4 regions of the Sporosarcina pasteurii genome follow, and region 3 is predicted to be linked to each of the others. Evidence: riboswitches for the same ligand, from Rfam matches in the RefSeq annotation. Region 3 holds a riboswitch; each other region holds the start of a gene.

Region 1 (3,345 bases), 680 kb from region 3:
TTCTTGCATTGATAATTTAGTAATTGCATCGAGTGCAGAAAAAGGTTCGTCTAATAAAAGAAGTGGATTTCCTGAAAGAACAGCGCGCAAAAATGCAACGCGCTGTTTCATCCCTCCAGATAATTCAGCTGGATATTTATCATCTGTGCCTTCTAATCCAAATTCTTTTAATAAAGGTTGTATTTGTTGATAGGCGGTTTGTTTATCAATCCCATTAATTTCAAGTGGTAAATAGGCGTTTTCCAAAATCGTTCGCCATGGTAAAAGTAAATCTTGTTGGGGCATATACGCTACTTTCCCAAGTCTGTCCCCATTTTTATTTCCTTCAAGTGTAATGTCACCAGTCAATGGATGCTCGAGACCAGTAACTAGCCGGAATATCGTACTTTTTCCAGAACCACTTACACCGACGATGGAAATAAATTCACCTGGATGAACAGAAAATGAAAGGTTTTCTAGTATTTTACGTTTTTCGTCATAGCCAAACGAAACATTGTTAAATGCCAACATCAGCAGTTTCAGCACCTGGCCACATTTGCTTGTTGTTCGCCATATCCCAGAACATATATTCAAATCGTGTCGTATTTAAAAAGATTTCTTCTAATTTTTGTAACTCATGCTCAGGTTTACCTTCCGCCACTTCGTTCATTAAGTCAATGCACCAGCTTGCTAGTTCACCGAAGGCTTCGGAAGAATACATGCGTATCCAGTCGCCATATAATGGGTGGTCTGCTGCACCAGGGATTTCATTTAACTCTTTTCCAATTTCCCAATAACTCCAAGCACACGGTAAAACTGCAGCAACAACTTCTGCAAGTGTCCCTTTTTGACTGACGTGTAACATGTAGTGTGTGTATGCTAGAACAATTGGGGAAGGCTTTGCGTTCTCAAGTTCTTCTTCTGAAATGCCGAATCGCTCAGCATATTTTCGGTGAAGCGCCATCTCCGTATTCAATGTACCTTCAAGTAGTCCAGCGAATTTCCCCATAGTTTCAACATCATCTGCTTTCACTGCGCCGATTGCAAATACTTTTGAGTAATCGATTAAATATAAGTAATCCTGCACCATGTAAAAACGAAAGTTTTCTTGATTAACAGTTCCATCGCCAATCCCTTTTACAAACGGATGATTATGATTCTGTCTCCAAATTGGTAATGTTTTCTCATGCAGGCGGTCAGTAAATTTCATTTCATACCCACTCCCTATTAATTTTTCCAATTAAAAAATCCACTCCTTGAAGAAGAAGTGGATTGTAGACAGTCAGAATTCCCCAGAAAATAGACGGGTCGAATTTATACGTCTGCACCTCTTCCTTACGCCAGTATTACCTGGTTCAAGTTAAAAGGGTTTAGGCATTCGCCAGTCTCAGCTCTTTTCGAGCACCCCTAGTGGTGGATCTTATGAAATTGGATTCAACTAAGTATAAGCATAGAAAAAAGAGAAAGTCAAATAATTGATTGAAAATAGGTGGAAAGACGCAACGGGATTATTGGAGCCGAATAGTTAGTATAGCCATCAATAAAATTCGTTTAACTCAAAGTGCGTAGGGCGGTATTTGTGAATGAGTCAATGCTGCCGATTCGAATCGTAAAATTTCGGGATATCCGCCGAAACTGTAATTATCTTCGCTCTCTGTAGCAGTATGTCCTAGGAAATCAATAGGATGTCCAATCAATCTTGAGATGTCCTCCGAAATGGGCGTTATCTCCGCTCTCCGTTCCAAGATGTACGAGCAAATCACCAAGATATCCGCCCAATTCCTAAATCCCCACCTCTAATAAAAGACATCACTGTAATTCGTCAATTCTTTCAAAGCATTTTCTTCAATCGGAATGCGAATCGATAACATCCATATATTTAATAAAGTGAAGGTAATGGCAGTAAAATAAGCGTTAAATAAAAGTGGGATGGATATTAATTCGATGGCAACAATTAAATAATTAGGGTGACGTAAAAATTTGTAAGGACCTTTTTTTACCACATTCGCGTTTGGAAGAATCATTATTTTTGTATTCCAAAACTTACCTAAAGAAAATAAACACCAAAATCTGCCTACTTGCGCAAGAAGGAAAAGTATCAGAAAAAATCCCCAAAGCGGGGAGAGTGTTCGTTCAAATAGAATGACTTCGATAATGAATGCAATAAAAAATGAACTATGAAGGAGGATCATGAGCGGATAATGTGAAGCGCCGACCTCATAGCCGCCTTGCTGAACAATCCACTTTTCATTTTCTTTTGCAACGAGTAATTCAGTAAGTCTTTGCGTGATGACAATCATCATTAATATCGTTAAAAACAAATAAGACCCCTCATTCCCATTGTAATAATAAAAGTTCACCACAAAAACCAGGCCCTAGCGCTGCCATTAAACCATAGTCTTGAGAGGCCGGTTTGTTTTCAATAAAGCGTTCTAATACATATATAATTGTAGGGGAAGACATATTCCCATGTTCACTCAATATTTCTCTGGAAATGTTTGTTTTTGTTGGTTGAAAATGAAGCGCATTTTCATATGCTTCTAGCACTTTTTTGCCACCAGGATGAGCAATGAAATGCGTTATATCTTCGTTTGTTAATTCATAATCACCGAGAAATTCATGTACAAATGGTCCGAGCCATTTTGTAATAATGCTTGGAATGCTCTTCGAAAAGATGACGTGAAGTCCACTGTTTTTAACATCCCATCCCATCACGCCTTCAGAATGCGGCATGAACTTTGATGCAGTGCCAATTATTTTAGGGGATGGGTGTCGAGCTTTAATCGTGGATTGTTCACCTGAAATTAGTGCGCAAGCGATACCGTCTGCAAATAACGAAGCCCCGACGAGATTGCTTTTTGAGTAATCTTCTTTTTGGAAAGTTAAACTACAAAACTCTATTGATAATACGAGAACATTTGCAGTAGGGAAGGCACGGCAAAATTCATAGGCTCGACTAACGCCAGCCGCACCTCCCGCACAACCAAGTCCCCAAATTGGGATCCGTTTCGTATCATCTCGAAATGGAAGTTGATTCATGATTCGTGCTTCGATACTAGGTGTTGCAATTCCGCTACTGGAAATATAAAAAATGGCATCTATTTCAGAAGGATGAACAGTTCTTCGTAAGCGATTGTTTACCAAGCATTTTTGAATTGCTTGTACACCAAAATGTACAGCATGTTCAATATACAAATGGTTTCGCTCTTCAAAATCATGTTCATGTTTATACCAATCGATTGGCATACATAGATACCGATTGTTAATTTCGCCGTTGTCAAAAACTTTTAATAGCCGTTCAATATTTTTAAACTTGTCTTTAAATAGGGCACGTGTTAATTCGACAGCATCAGTTTGCTTAATAGC
Region 2 (3,345 bases), 410 kb from region 3:
CACGCCACAGCACCTTTACAGAAATTAGTGACTGACATTACTTACTTGCCTTTTGGACAATCGATGTTATATCTTTCAAGTATTATGGATTTATACAATGGAGAAATTATTGCTTATACGATTGATGGTAAACAGAATTTATCATGTGTTTTAGACACACTTAATCAACTTGATTCACTACCAGAAGATATTATATTACATAGTGATCAAGGAGCTGTTTATACTTCTTATGAGTATCAAAAACAGATAAAAGAAAAAGGAATTACCATGAGCATGTCCCGCAAAGGCACGCCTGTTGATAATTCCCCAATCGAAGCGTTTCATTCCACCCTAAAGTCTGAAACGTTCTATCTCGACGACATACATAGCACAACCAATGCCTGTGTTATTCAAATCGTCGAAGATTACATTAACTATTATAACAATATCCGAATTCAAACGAAACTAAACAACCAATCGCCGGTAGATTACCGACAATTGGTTGCCTAAAAAGGTGTTTTCTTTGTGTCTCATAAACGGTCCCCAGTGCCTGAATTTCAATGATAGCTTTTTACATGTAGAAAGGCTGAACGTCGCCTTCCGCTTTTGATTCATCTAGCTCCAGGCAACAGCCTCTCGGGACACTTCAGCCTTTCCAAAAAGGCGGAAAGATGCCTTTTGTGGTAAGTCTTCCAGTGCCTGTCGAGGCTGAACGTCGCCTTCCGCTTTTGATTCATCTAGCTCCAGGCGACAGCCTCTCGGGACACTTCAGCCTTTCCAAAAAGGCGAAAAGATGCCTTTTGTGGTAAGTCTTCCAGTGCCTATCGATGCTAAACGTCGCCTTCCGCTTTTGGTATTATAGTTGTGTTAAAATAATCGGCTTATCTTTTGTTACGATAATTGTATGTTCAACTTGGGCAACTAATGATTTATCCGGCGTAACGAATGTCCAGCCATCTCCCAGTTCAACGATGTTTTCCGCTTTTTCAGAGATAAATGGCTCAACTGCAAGAACCATGCCATCTTTTAAAAGCGTTTTATCCCATGCATCATAATAGTTTAAAATATGTTGAGGTTCCTCGTGCAAGGCAGTACCAATGCCGTGACCTGTTAAATTACGAATTACGTTAAGTCCGTGGCTTTTCGCTTCTCGCTCAACTGCTTTTCCAATACCACTTAGATTAGATCCTGCTTTTACACGTGTCATTGCACGATCAAACGCGCTTTGCGCAACATCACATAATTTTTGTTTACGCTCATCTGGCGTCCCAACGACAAAAGAAATACCCGTATCAGCAAAGTACCCATCGCAAGATCCAGAAACGTCGATATTTACAATGTCCCCATCCTTAATCACGCGCGATCCAGGAATGCCGTGTGCAACTTCATGTTCAACGCTAATGCATGTATATCCCGGAAAGTCATATTGGGAAATTGGCGCAGAAACAGCACCTTTTTCTTTGAAAAGACGGCCACCCAGCTCATCTAATTCTTTTGTCGTTATGCCAGGGACTGCTGCATTTTTCATTGCATCTCTTATTTCTGCAACAATTTTACCGATTTTTTTAAGTCCATTTATATCTTGTTCTGTTTTAGCAATCATTCAAAACAAATCCTTTCTTACCGTTCATTTAATTACATCCTACACTATACCATATAAAAATTAGAAATAAAAAAAGCCTGTACTCTAAAAAAAGAGTTCAGGACCAATTTTGAATGAAGTTGTTATTTTAACACCTTTACACCTTGAAAGACATTCCAAATAATAATCACAATAAATAACAAGCTATAAATAAGCGTGAATAGAAAAGGGGCTATGCTCCAAAAGTCAAAACTACCGTTGACAATCGTCATCATTCTCTTCTCAACAGTAAGCATGGAAAAGGAGAAAATAATCACACCACAAATCAATATAACAACTGGAACAAAGTGTGAAATAAGGGAGCGTTTTGCATGATATTTAACTTCTAGTTCCTCAGAAACGAAATAGATTACAAACGGTAATAATAAAGGAAAAAAGAATACACTAAAATAACAAAGGGCACTTAATATTTTTTTATTCGACATAAAAATGAAAACCTCCTTCCAAAGCTAGGGGCATATAAGTATAGCTTGCTTAATATAGTGAACTCTTATACAATTAAACTGATAAGTATTACCACAAGGGGAGCCTATTGGCTGAGAAAGAACAATCTGTTCTGACCCTTTGAACCTGTAAGTTCATACTTGCGTAGGGATGTGGATGGAAACAGACATGTTGTCGAAGTGAAGCACACTTCGCCTTATATGAAGATGTTCCGTTCTACACGGGATGTCTATTTTTTTTGCTTAAGACACGATAAAGTTTGGAATACCTTTGTAAATCTTGATGTAGTGCGTAGGTACCCTACTGCGCTGTTAGATTTAAAACATTAGGCAATTTATTACGGCTTTAAGATAAATGGTGTCGAGAAAATATAAGAGAACGGGTTTGTTCATTACATCTCTACAAGACATGTAGGGAGGAAAATTGTTATGCAAAGGAAAAGATTACAGTTTTTAATGGAGGTAGCCATACTCGGGGCTTTATCATTTATTTTAGATAAACTTACGGTTTTTGTCATGCCACAAGGTGGTTCAATTACACTGTCTATGCTACCAATTATTGTCATGGCATTCCGTTGGGGCATCAGTGGTGGTTTACTAACAGGATTTCTAAGCGGTTTATTACAACTGATTACTGGTGGGACGATATTTCATTGGGCGCAGGCTTTAATGGATTATACGTTAGCTTATACATTGGTTGGGATTGCAGCAATTACTGGAATTTGGTTAGCAAATAGTATGGCCAAAGGGCGCAAAGGGAGTATGGTTGCAGCGATTGTCATCGGTTCGGTTATTGGTGGTCTTCTACGATTCTTTATTCATTTCGTTGGAGGAATTGTATTCTTCGGAGAATATGCTCCTGCTGGCCAGCCGGTTTGGTTATATTCTTTAGTCTACAATGCAAGTTACATGATACCTTCTATTTTATTATGTAGCATTGTGGCGAGTTTGCTATTTACAAGCGCACCAAGATTATTAAAAACAGCATAAAAAAACGTCTTTCTCTATACTTTTGGAGAAAGGCGTTTTTTAAAATACATATTGTGTCATTCGCTGGCAGATACCTGTTTATTTTTGAATAGATAAAAGCATGCACCAATGACGGCGGTTAAGAACAATGCAGCAGTAGTCACGAATAGAGAATCGAATCCATTTTTTACTGCGATTCCAATAAATCCCCACATAAAAACAATATTAAATGCCTTATCTTCATAATGATATAAAAAATGAAGGGCGATTGCGGTTGCTAGTGTTAAAAAGATGACGGCCCATAATGATTGG
Region 3 (3,345 bases):
CCGTTGTCCCCATTAAGATTTTTGCGTAAGGAACTGCAAATAAGGAAGCAATGATGCCAGTCCCAATCACTTCACCGATGGCTGCAAATGCTGGTTTTCCGAATCTTTGGTAGAGGATGCCCGCTAAATAAGCACCGATCATCCCGCCTGGAAAAGCGAGAAGCGAGCCAGTTCCTGTTAGGATTCGAACGAGTCCAGTTAAAAAAGCAATCGTCAATGCAGGAATGGGACCTAACGTAATGGCGGCAATCACATTGACAGCATGTTGAATCGGGTAGGCGCGCGCAATTCCTGCTGGAAAGGAAACAAATACAGAGCCGGCAACTGCTATGGCGACGAACATTGTCATGATGGTCATTTTTCGAAGGTTCAATGTGTAGGTTCCTCCTCGTTTAGTGCGTTTAGAAAGTGAACAGCAAAGTCTCCAGGTCCGACCGCGAGCGCTGCTGCTTTTTCTCCGGCTTTTTTATAGAAAGTTAGGGCTGTTGCCGCTGCTTCGACACTGTTTTCCTCAGCAGCTGCTAAAAATGCGCCTACGACACTACTTAATAAACATCCGGTGCCTGTCACTTTTGTCATGAGTGGATGTCCGCCCTCTATATAAAAGGTTTGATAACCGTCTGTGACGATATCGATTTCTCCAGAAACAGCGAGTAAACAATTATGTTTTTTCGCTACTGCTTTTGCAATACTTTCAATATCTGCATCACCTACGCCAGCATCAACGCCTTTCGCTGTCCAATCCACACCCGCGATGGCTGCAAGTTCGCCTGCATTACAACGAATGAGGGTAACGTCAACTTCTTGTAAGAGTTGTTGGATACTTTGCTTGCGAAAAGTAGTGGCCCCGACACCGACTGGATCGATGACGACAGGGATGTTTCGTTCCGTTGCGCTTTTCCCCGCGTGAATCATAGCTTCTAGCGTAGTTGGATTGAGTGTTCCCATATTAAGAACCGTTGCATCTGCCACGGCTGCAATTTCAGCAACTTCTTCCATGGCATCCGCCATGATCGGTGAGGCGCCTAGTGCAAGTAATCCATTTGCTTGGAAGTTGGCAACAACGATATTGGAAATGCAGTGTATCAGAGGATTCTGTTGTCTTAATGCTGCAAGTAGATGATTGTTTTTCTTCATAAATCATTTGGCTCCTTTTTTAAAATAGAAAAAGCCGCTCCTATATATAGTAGGAAGCGGCCACGATTTCGATATGGTGTAAAAGAAACGCGGATCCACTTCCCTCCGCTGGTCTAAACCAGATCAGGTTCAAAGAGTCCGCATATGTATATGCATCTCAGCCTTTCACAAAGGCACCTCCAGTGGCAATAAACTATTTGAATTTAGATTCACTATAGCATAATTTTGCTAGATGAATCAATTTCACAATTGCTTATTTTTATAATATAGATGAATTTAAGTATCCTTACTTTTTTAAAAGTTCATCTTAATGATGAGGGTGTCTCGTTGATTGTAGTGGAAAGCGTCCGCCCGGAACGGAAATCAACATAGTTCGTACTTTATTGTAATTAGGATAAAGTTTACATTTGATGACAAAAAATGAGTAGATTTCGGCAAAGGTTATTCAGTTAAATTTGTAAAAGTTTCTTAAAGGTTCTGTGAACAAGGCAATATCCTTGTGTAAATGTGCTATAGTGAATAAAAGCTGAATAGTTCTACAACCACTAGGAGTGCCTAACAAAGGCTGAGATGTATATGTTTTGTACAGATCCTTAGAACCTGATCCGGATGATACTGGCGTAGGGAAGTGGCACGTCTTTTTGTATAAAAGGATGACCGCCGCTTTCTAACGTTACCGGAAAGCGGCTTTATTTTAAAAAAGGACGTGAGTTGAAATGGTTCAAATCGCAATGACAATTGCTGGTTCAGATAACAGTGGAGGTGCCGGTATTCAAGCGGATTTAAAGACGTTTCAGGAGCTTGGGGTATTTGGTACGTCCGCATTAACAGCAGTGACGGCACAAAATACGCAAGGAGTTCATGCGATCCAATCGATAGATCTAGAGATCATCGCCGCACAAATTGAAGCCATTTTTACGGATTTTCCCGTGCATGCTGTGAAAACGGGGATGTTGTTTTCATCAGATATTATTAAAGTCGTGGCTGAGCAATTAAAGAAACAGGAAATTCCGCTCGTCATTGATCCTGTGATGATCGCAAAAGGTGGGGCTTCTTTACTTCAGGAGGAAGCAATTGAGGCGTTGAAGAATGAACTTCTTCCTATTGCGACAGTAGTGACACCCAATATTCCAGAAGCTGAAGTTCTGACGGGGTTACGTATCCAAAACAATGCGGACATAGAAAAAGCGGCCAAGCATATATTGGCATTAGGGGCGCAATCCGTCGTCATTAAAGGGGGACATCGGGTAGACGTACCTGATGCGGAAGATTTATTTATGTCTGCCGCAGGGGAGAAGTTTTACGTACGTACGCCTTGGATTGACACAAAAGATACACATGGGACAGGTTGTACGTATGCGGCTGCGTTGACTGCCTTTCTTGCAGAGGGTAAAAATCAAGCAGATGCTGTTGTTTCTGCAAAGAATTTTATTCATGCTGCAATTGAAAATGGGTTAGACATAGGGAGTGGACATGGCCCAACCAATCACTGGGCATATAAGCAGCAAATGAAAGCTGAAAAACATGAAAAGGGAGTTGTGATCGATGGATAAAAGTAAACTACAATTATACTTTATTGCCGGAACAACAAATATTGGAGATCGAAATCTACTTGATGTTTTACAAGCTGCTTTAAAAGGGGGCATTACTACTTTCCAATTGCGTGAAAAAGGGGAGGGCGCGTTACAAGGGGATGATTTAAAAGCATTAGCTGAACAATGTAAACAGCTTTGTAACAAATTTAAAGTTCCCTTTATTGTGAACGATGATGTCGACTTGGCCGTAGAAGTTGGCGCAGACGGTGTTCATATTGGACAAGAAGATGGGGACATTGCTAAGGTCCGTGAAAAGATTGGTTCAGAAAAGATACTAGGCGTTTCCACGCATTCGATTGAAGATGCCATGGCGGCTTCCGATGCGGGTGCGAACTATGTTGGGATTGGGCCTTTATTTGAAACGACATCTAAAGAAAATGCAGGTGCACCGGTCGGGACAGAGCTAGTTCGTCAAGTGGCGAATGTACTTCCGGGTCTTCCGATTGTAGGTATTGGAGGCATTACAGAGCGGAAAGCAGGAAGGGTTATTCGTGAAGGGGCTTCAGGTGTCGCGATGATTTCGGCAATTGCAAATTCCGAAGATGTAGAACAAGTAACGCGCGCAATTAAAGGGAGTGTAACGCTAGCGTCAACTGGTGTTGAAATGTAAAAA
Region 4 (3,345 bases), 110 kb from region 3:
TTTCTACCTTAACCATGTCACATAAACCAGATGCCTTTGCCAGTTTTGCGATACGTACAGCTTCCTCAGCTGTTTTTGCACCAGCGGTATTTGGAAGCAAAGTATATTTTGATAAATCAAGTTGTTCTAAGAAATTTGGTTGTGATGGTTCAAAAACGTTCATTCGACGGACTGCGAATGTTAAAATTTCTGCTTCAGAAACACGAACAGCTTCTTTTTGAGTTTCAAATGATGGGTATTTACCAGTCCCTAACAATAATCTCGATGAAAATGAATGATTTCCTATTTTAAGCATGTTCATCCGCCTCCTACAAAGTGAATAATTTCGATCTGATCACGGTCCATAATCGGTTGATCATAAGCGCTTTTATTGAGAATGTTTTTATTCAATTCCACAATTAAAATTCTTTCCTCGAGATTTAAGTGTTCGAGCAATTGCTGGACACTTTCAACGTCTTTTGGGATTTCTTGTGTGTTCCCATTTAGTTCAATTGTTTTAGTCATTGATAATCCCCCTCTATGTATGAATGGCATCATAATACTCTTTGGCGATGTTTTTCGGATGTTCGCTTTCAAATATAGTAGACATTATCGCCACGCCTGCAATCCCTACTTCTCTTAATCGTTCGATATGACTTGGTCGAATGCCGCCAATCGCGTAGACAGGAATGGTTAGCGATGAAACAATTCGCCGCAAGTCATCGGTTCCGCGTGGTTGCAATCCAGGCTTTGAATTTGTTTTAAACAAATGACCATATAACACAGACTCTGCGCCATCCGCCTCAGCAACTATCGCTTCTTCAAGTGAGTGGACGGATTTTCCGAATAATAGCGCTGGATACTGCCGCATTAAATCAGGAAGTGGTAATCCGCCTGGCAGTTGTACTTTATCAATTTGTTCGGTATTTGCAATAGTAGGTTTTCCGTGGACAATCATTTTCTTTACGTTAAAATTTACTTCCTTAAGCTTTTGAATTAATTTCAAGATCTCTGTATCCGTTTTCGACTTTTCTCTTAAAATAACTGCGTCAATATACGGTTCAATCGCTAGTAATGTTTGAATTAATTCATCTATCGACATACGGTCATTCGTCACTGCAATGAGCTTCATCATATCCTCCTTTACACAAAAAAGACTACTTCCGCAGTAGGAAAGTAGTCGTCAAAGACAGTATTAATACATAAATAATCTGACGGCCACTTCCCTACGCAGGTCCAAACCTGTTCAGGTAATAAGGGTATCAGAGTTGTACTCTTCTCTCAGTCCTTTTCAAGGATTCCCCTAATGGTCAATGTTATGTTGAATTTTCAATCTACTATTAGTGTAGCATAGAGTCTTTTTGAATGAAAGAAAGGAGTAGGAATTACTGGAAAAGCAAGAAAATGGTTAGTTGCTTTCAAAGTATTAAAAAACCACCCTGTATGGATGGCTTTTAAGCGATTAGACGAGTAGTAAACTATCTAAATCTAAAATCTCTATTTTGCTGGGTGTATGTTGTCGAATCCATCCAGCCTCTTCAAAGTCAGCTAGTTTTCGACTGACTGTTTCGGGTGTTGTCCCAAGATGAGAAGCGAGGTCTTTCCGACTCATCGGCAGTGTAATGCGTTTACTTTTCGTTTCCTCTACTACATCCGCAAGGTACATCGCGATTCTTGTTTCGGTGGATTCCAACGCAATGCTTGCCGCCTGCTTTTCGGTTTTTGACAATCTCGTTGAAAACTCAGTGAGGACTTTTAAGGAAATTGCGGGATATTTCAATAAAAACTGTTGGAAATCTTTTCTTCCCATCACACATAATTCTACAGGTTCCATCGCTTCTGCATAGGCATCGTGCACGGATTCAGAGAATAAAGAAAGTTCTCCAGTGAAATCACCTGGTTCTAGAATACGCACAAGTTGTTCTTTGCCAGTGTCTGATAAACGATAGATTTTCACCCGTCCCTTATGAACGATATACAGCCCATCTGACGGTTCATTTGCTCGATAAATTGTATGGCCTCGTGGATGCTTTACAGAATTTGTAGTTTTGACAATCTCACTCATTTCGGCAGTTGTTAAATGGTTAAAAATCGGCACAATAGAGATGCACATTTTCTGCATCTCCACGGCTCTATGTTCGCAATGATTGTTTTCTGTCAACCTTCTCCACCTCATTCAGTTTGCAGTATTGGCGTCGCAGTCTCTTTTTTACCGTTCTTGTTATTATAACGCATTAATCGAACAGCGTTAAGAATAACTAGAAGCACACTTAGTTCGTGAATGAGCATACCTGATGCTAAAAATACTTTTCCGAGTAGGACACCTGCCAGTAAGATGACAACTGTTCCTACCGCAAAGAATGTGTTCTGTCGCATATTACGTACAGTGGCTTTTGCTAAAGAATAGGCGTGTGAAAACTGGTCGAGTCGGTCTGCCATTAAAACAACATCCGCAGTTTCCATTGAAATATCCGTTCCGCCTTCGCCCATTGCAAGCCCGATATCGGCAGTCGCGATGGCTGGTGCATCATTAATACCGTCTCCTGCCATAGCAACACGGTGACCCGCATTTTTTAACTTTTGGACCATGGCTACTTTGTCTTCAGGTAGTAGTTCCGCATATACCGCGTCAAAGTCAAGTTGCTTGCCAACAAGTTCAGCAGTATGTCGATTATCACCTGTTAACATAATGATTTGTTTGATGCCGTTTGCGCGTAACTCTTGTAGTGCGCTTGTGGCTTCGGGACGAATTTGATCTACGATGGAGATGATTCCCGCGATGGTTCCGTCAATAGCTGCAAAAATTGCTGTGTTTCCAGACTTTTCACGTTCTACCGCATAAGCTTCAACTTCGTTGGAAATCGCAATGCCATTGGTGCGCATCAGTTTTCGATTTCCGATTACGAGTGTTTGCCCCTCAATATCTGCGCGAATGCCGTTCCCTTCAATCACTTCTGCATTTTGGGGTTCATTCACAAGAATAAGATTTCGTCTCTTTGCTTCTCTTACAATGGTTTGGCCGAGATGGTGTTCAGAAATCATTTCAGCTTCGGCAACAACACGTAGTAAATCGTTTTCTTTGCGGCTAAATGTATGGATGTCCGTTACTTCAGGACGTCCGCGTGTCAAAGTACCCGTTTTATCAAATACGACTGTGTCGATTTTACCGAGACTTTCCATAATTTCTCCACCTTTAATCAAGGCACCATTACGGGCACCATTACCGATCCCCGCAACAATGGAGACGGGTGCAGAAATAACAAGTGCACCAGGACAAGCGACAACTAAGAAAGTAAGCGTCATTTCAATGTTTCTTGTGAATAAATAAACGAGAATGGACATGACGACAATTGCTGGTGTGTAGAT

What was found. A riboswitch is a leader RNA that binds a small molecule or an ion and turns the genes downstream of it on or off. The one in region 3 is predicted to bind thiamine pyrophosphate.
Region 1: it holds a riboswitch for thiamine pyrophosphate, as region 3 does, so the genes downstream of both, tenA (thiaminase II) here and thiM (hydroxyethylthiazole kinase) in region 3, are expected to answer to the same signal.
Region 2: it holds a riboswitch for thiamine pyrophosphate, as region 3 does, so the genes downstream of both, thiT (energy-coupled thiamine transporter ThiT) here and thiM (hydroxyethylthiazole kinase) in region 3, are expected to answer to the same signal.
Region 4: it holds a riboswitch for thiamine pyrophosphate, as region 3 does, so the genes downstream of both, AB1H92_RS14815 (thiamine phosphate synthase) here and thiM (hydroxyethylthiazole kinase) in region 3, are expected to answer to the same signal.

What each region holds. Positions count from the first base shown of each region.
Region 1 is NZ_CP160452.1:2,485,599-2,488,943, reverse strand. It holds gene AB1H92_RS11820 (ABC transporter ATP-binding protein) at 1-510, opposite strand, end outside; gene tenA (thiaminase II) at 497-1,189, opposite strand; TPP riboswitch at 1,295-1,398, opposite strand; gene AB1H92_RS11810 (isoprenylcysteine carboxyl methyltransferase family protein) at 1,776-2,300, opposite strand; gene AB1H92_RS11805 (type III polyketide synthase) at 2,311-3,345, opposite strand, start outside.
Region 2 is NZ_CP160452.1:2,757,437-2,760,781, reverse strand. It holds one part of gene AB1H92_RS13340 (IS3 family transposase) at 1-489, shown strand, start outside; gene map (type I methionyl aminopeptidase) at 836-1,582, opposite strand; gene AB1H92_RS13330 (DUF4870 domain-containing protein) at 1,705-2,046, opposite strand; TPP riboswitch at 2,133-2,233, shown strand; gene thiT (energy-coupled thiamine transporter ThiT) at 2,494-3,054, shown strand; gene AB1H92_RS13320 (tryptophan-rich sensory protein) at 3,111-3,345, opposite strand, start outside.
Region 3 is NZ_CP160452.1:3,168,083-3,171,427, reverse strand. It holds gene thiW (energy coupling factor transporter S component ThiW) at 1-358, opposite strand, end outside; gene thiM (hydroxyethylthiazole kinase) at 370-1,137, opposite strand; TPP riboswitch at 1,221-1,328, opposite strand; TPP riboswitch at 1,675-1,781, shown strand; gene thiD (bifunctional hydroxymethylpyrimidine kinase/phosphomethylpyrimidine kinase) at 1,854-2,690, shown strand; gene thiE (thiamine phosphate synthase) at 2,683-3,342, shown strand.
Region 4 is NZ_CP160452.1:3,060,108-3,063,452, reverse strand. It holds gene AB1H92_RS14825 (thiazole synthase) at 1-295, opposite strand, end outside; gene thiS (sulfur carrier protein ThiS) at 298-504, opposite strand; gene AB1H92_RS14815 (thiamine phosphate synthase) at 518-1,114, opposite strand; TPP riboswitch at 1,186-1,294, opposite strand; gene AB1H92_RS14810 (Crp/Fnr family transcriptional regulator) at 1,442-2,140, opposite strand; gene AB1H92_RS14805 (cation-translocating P-type ATPase) at 2,152-3,345, opposite strand, start outside.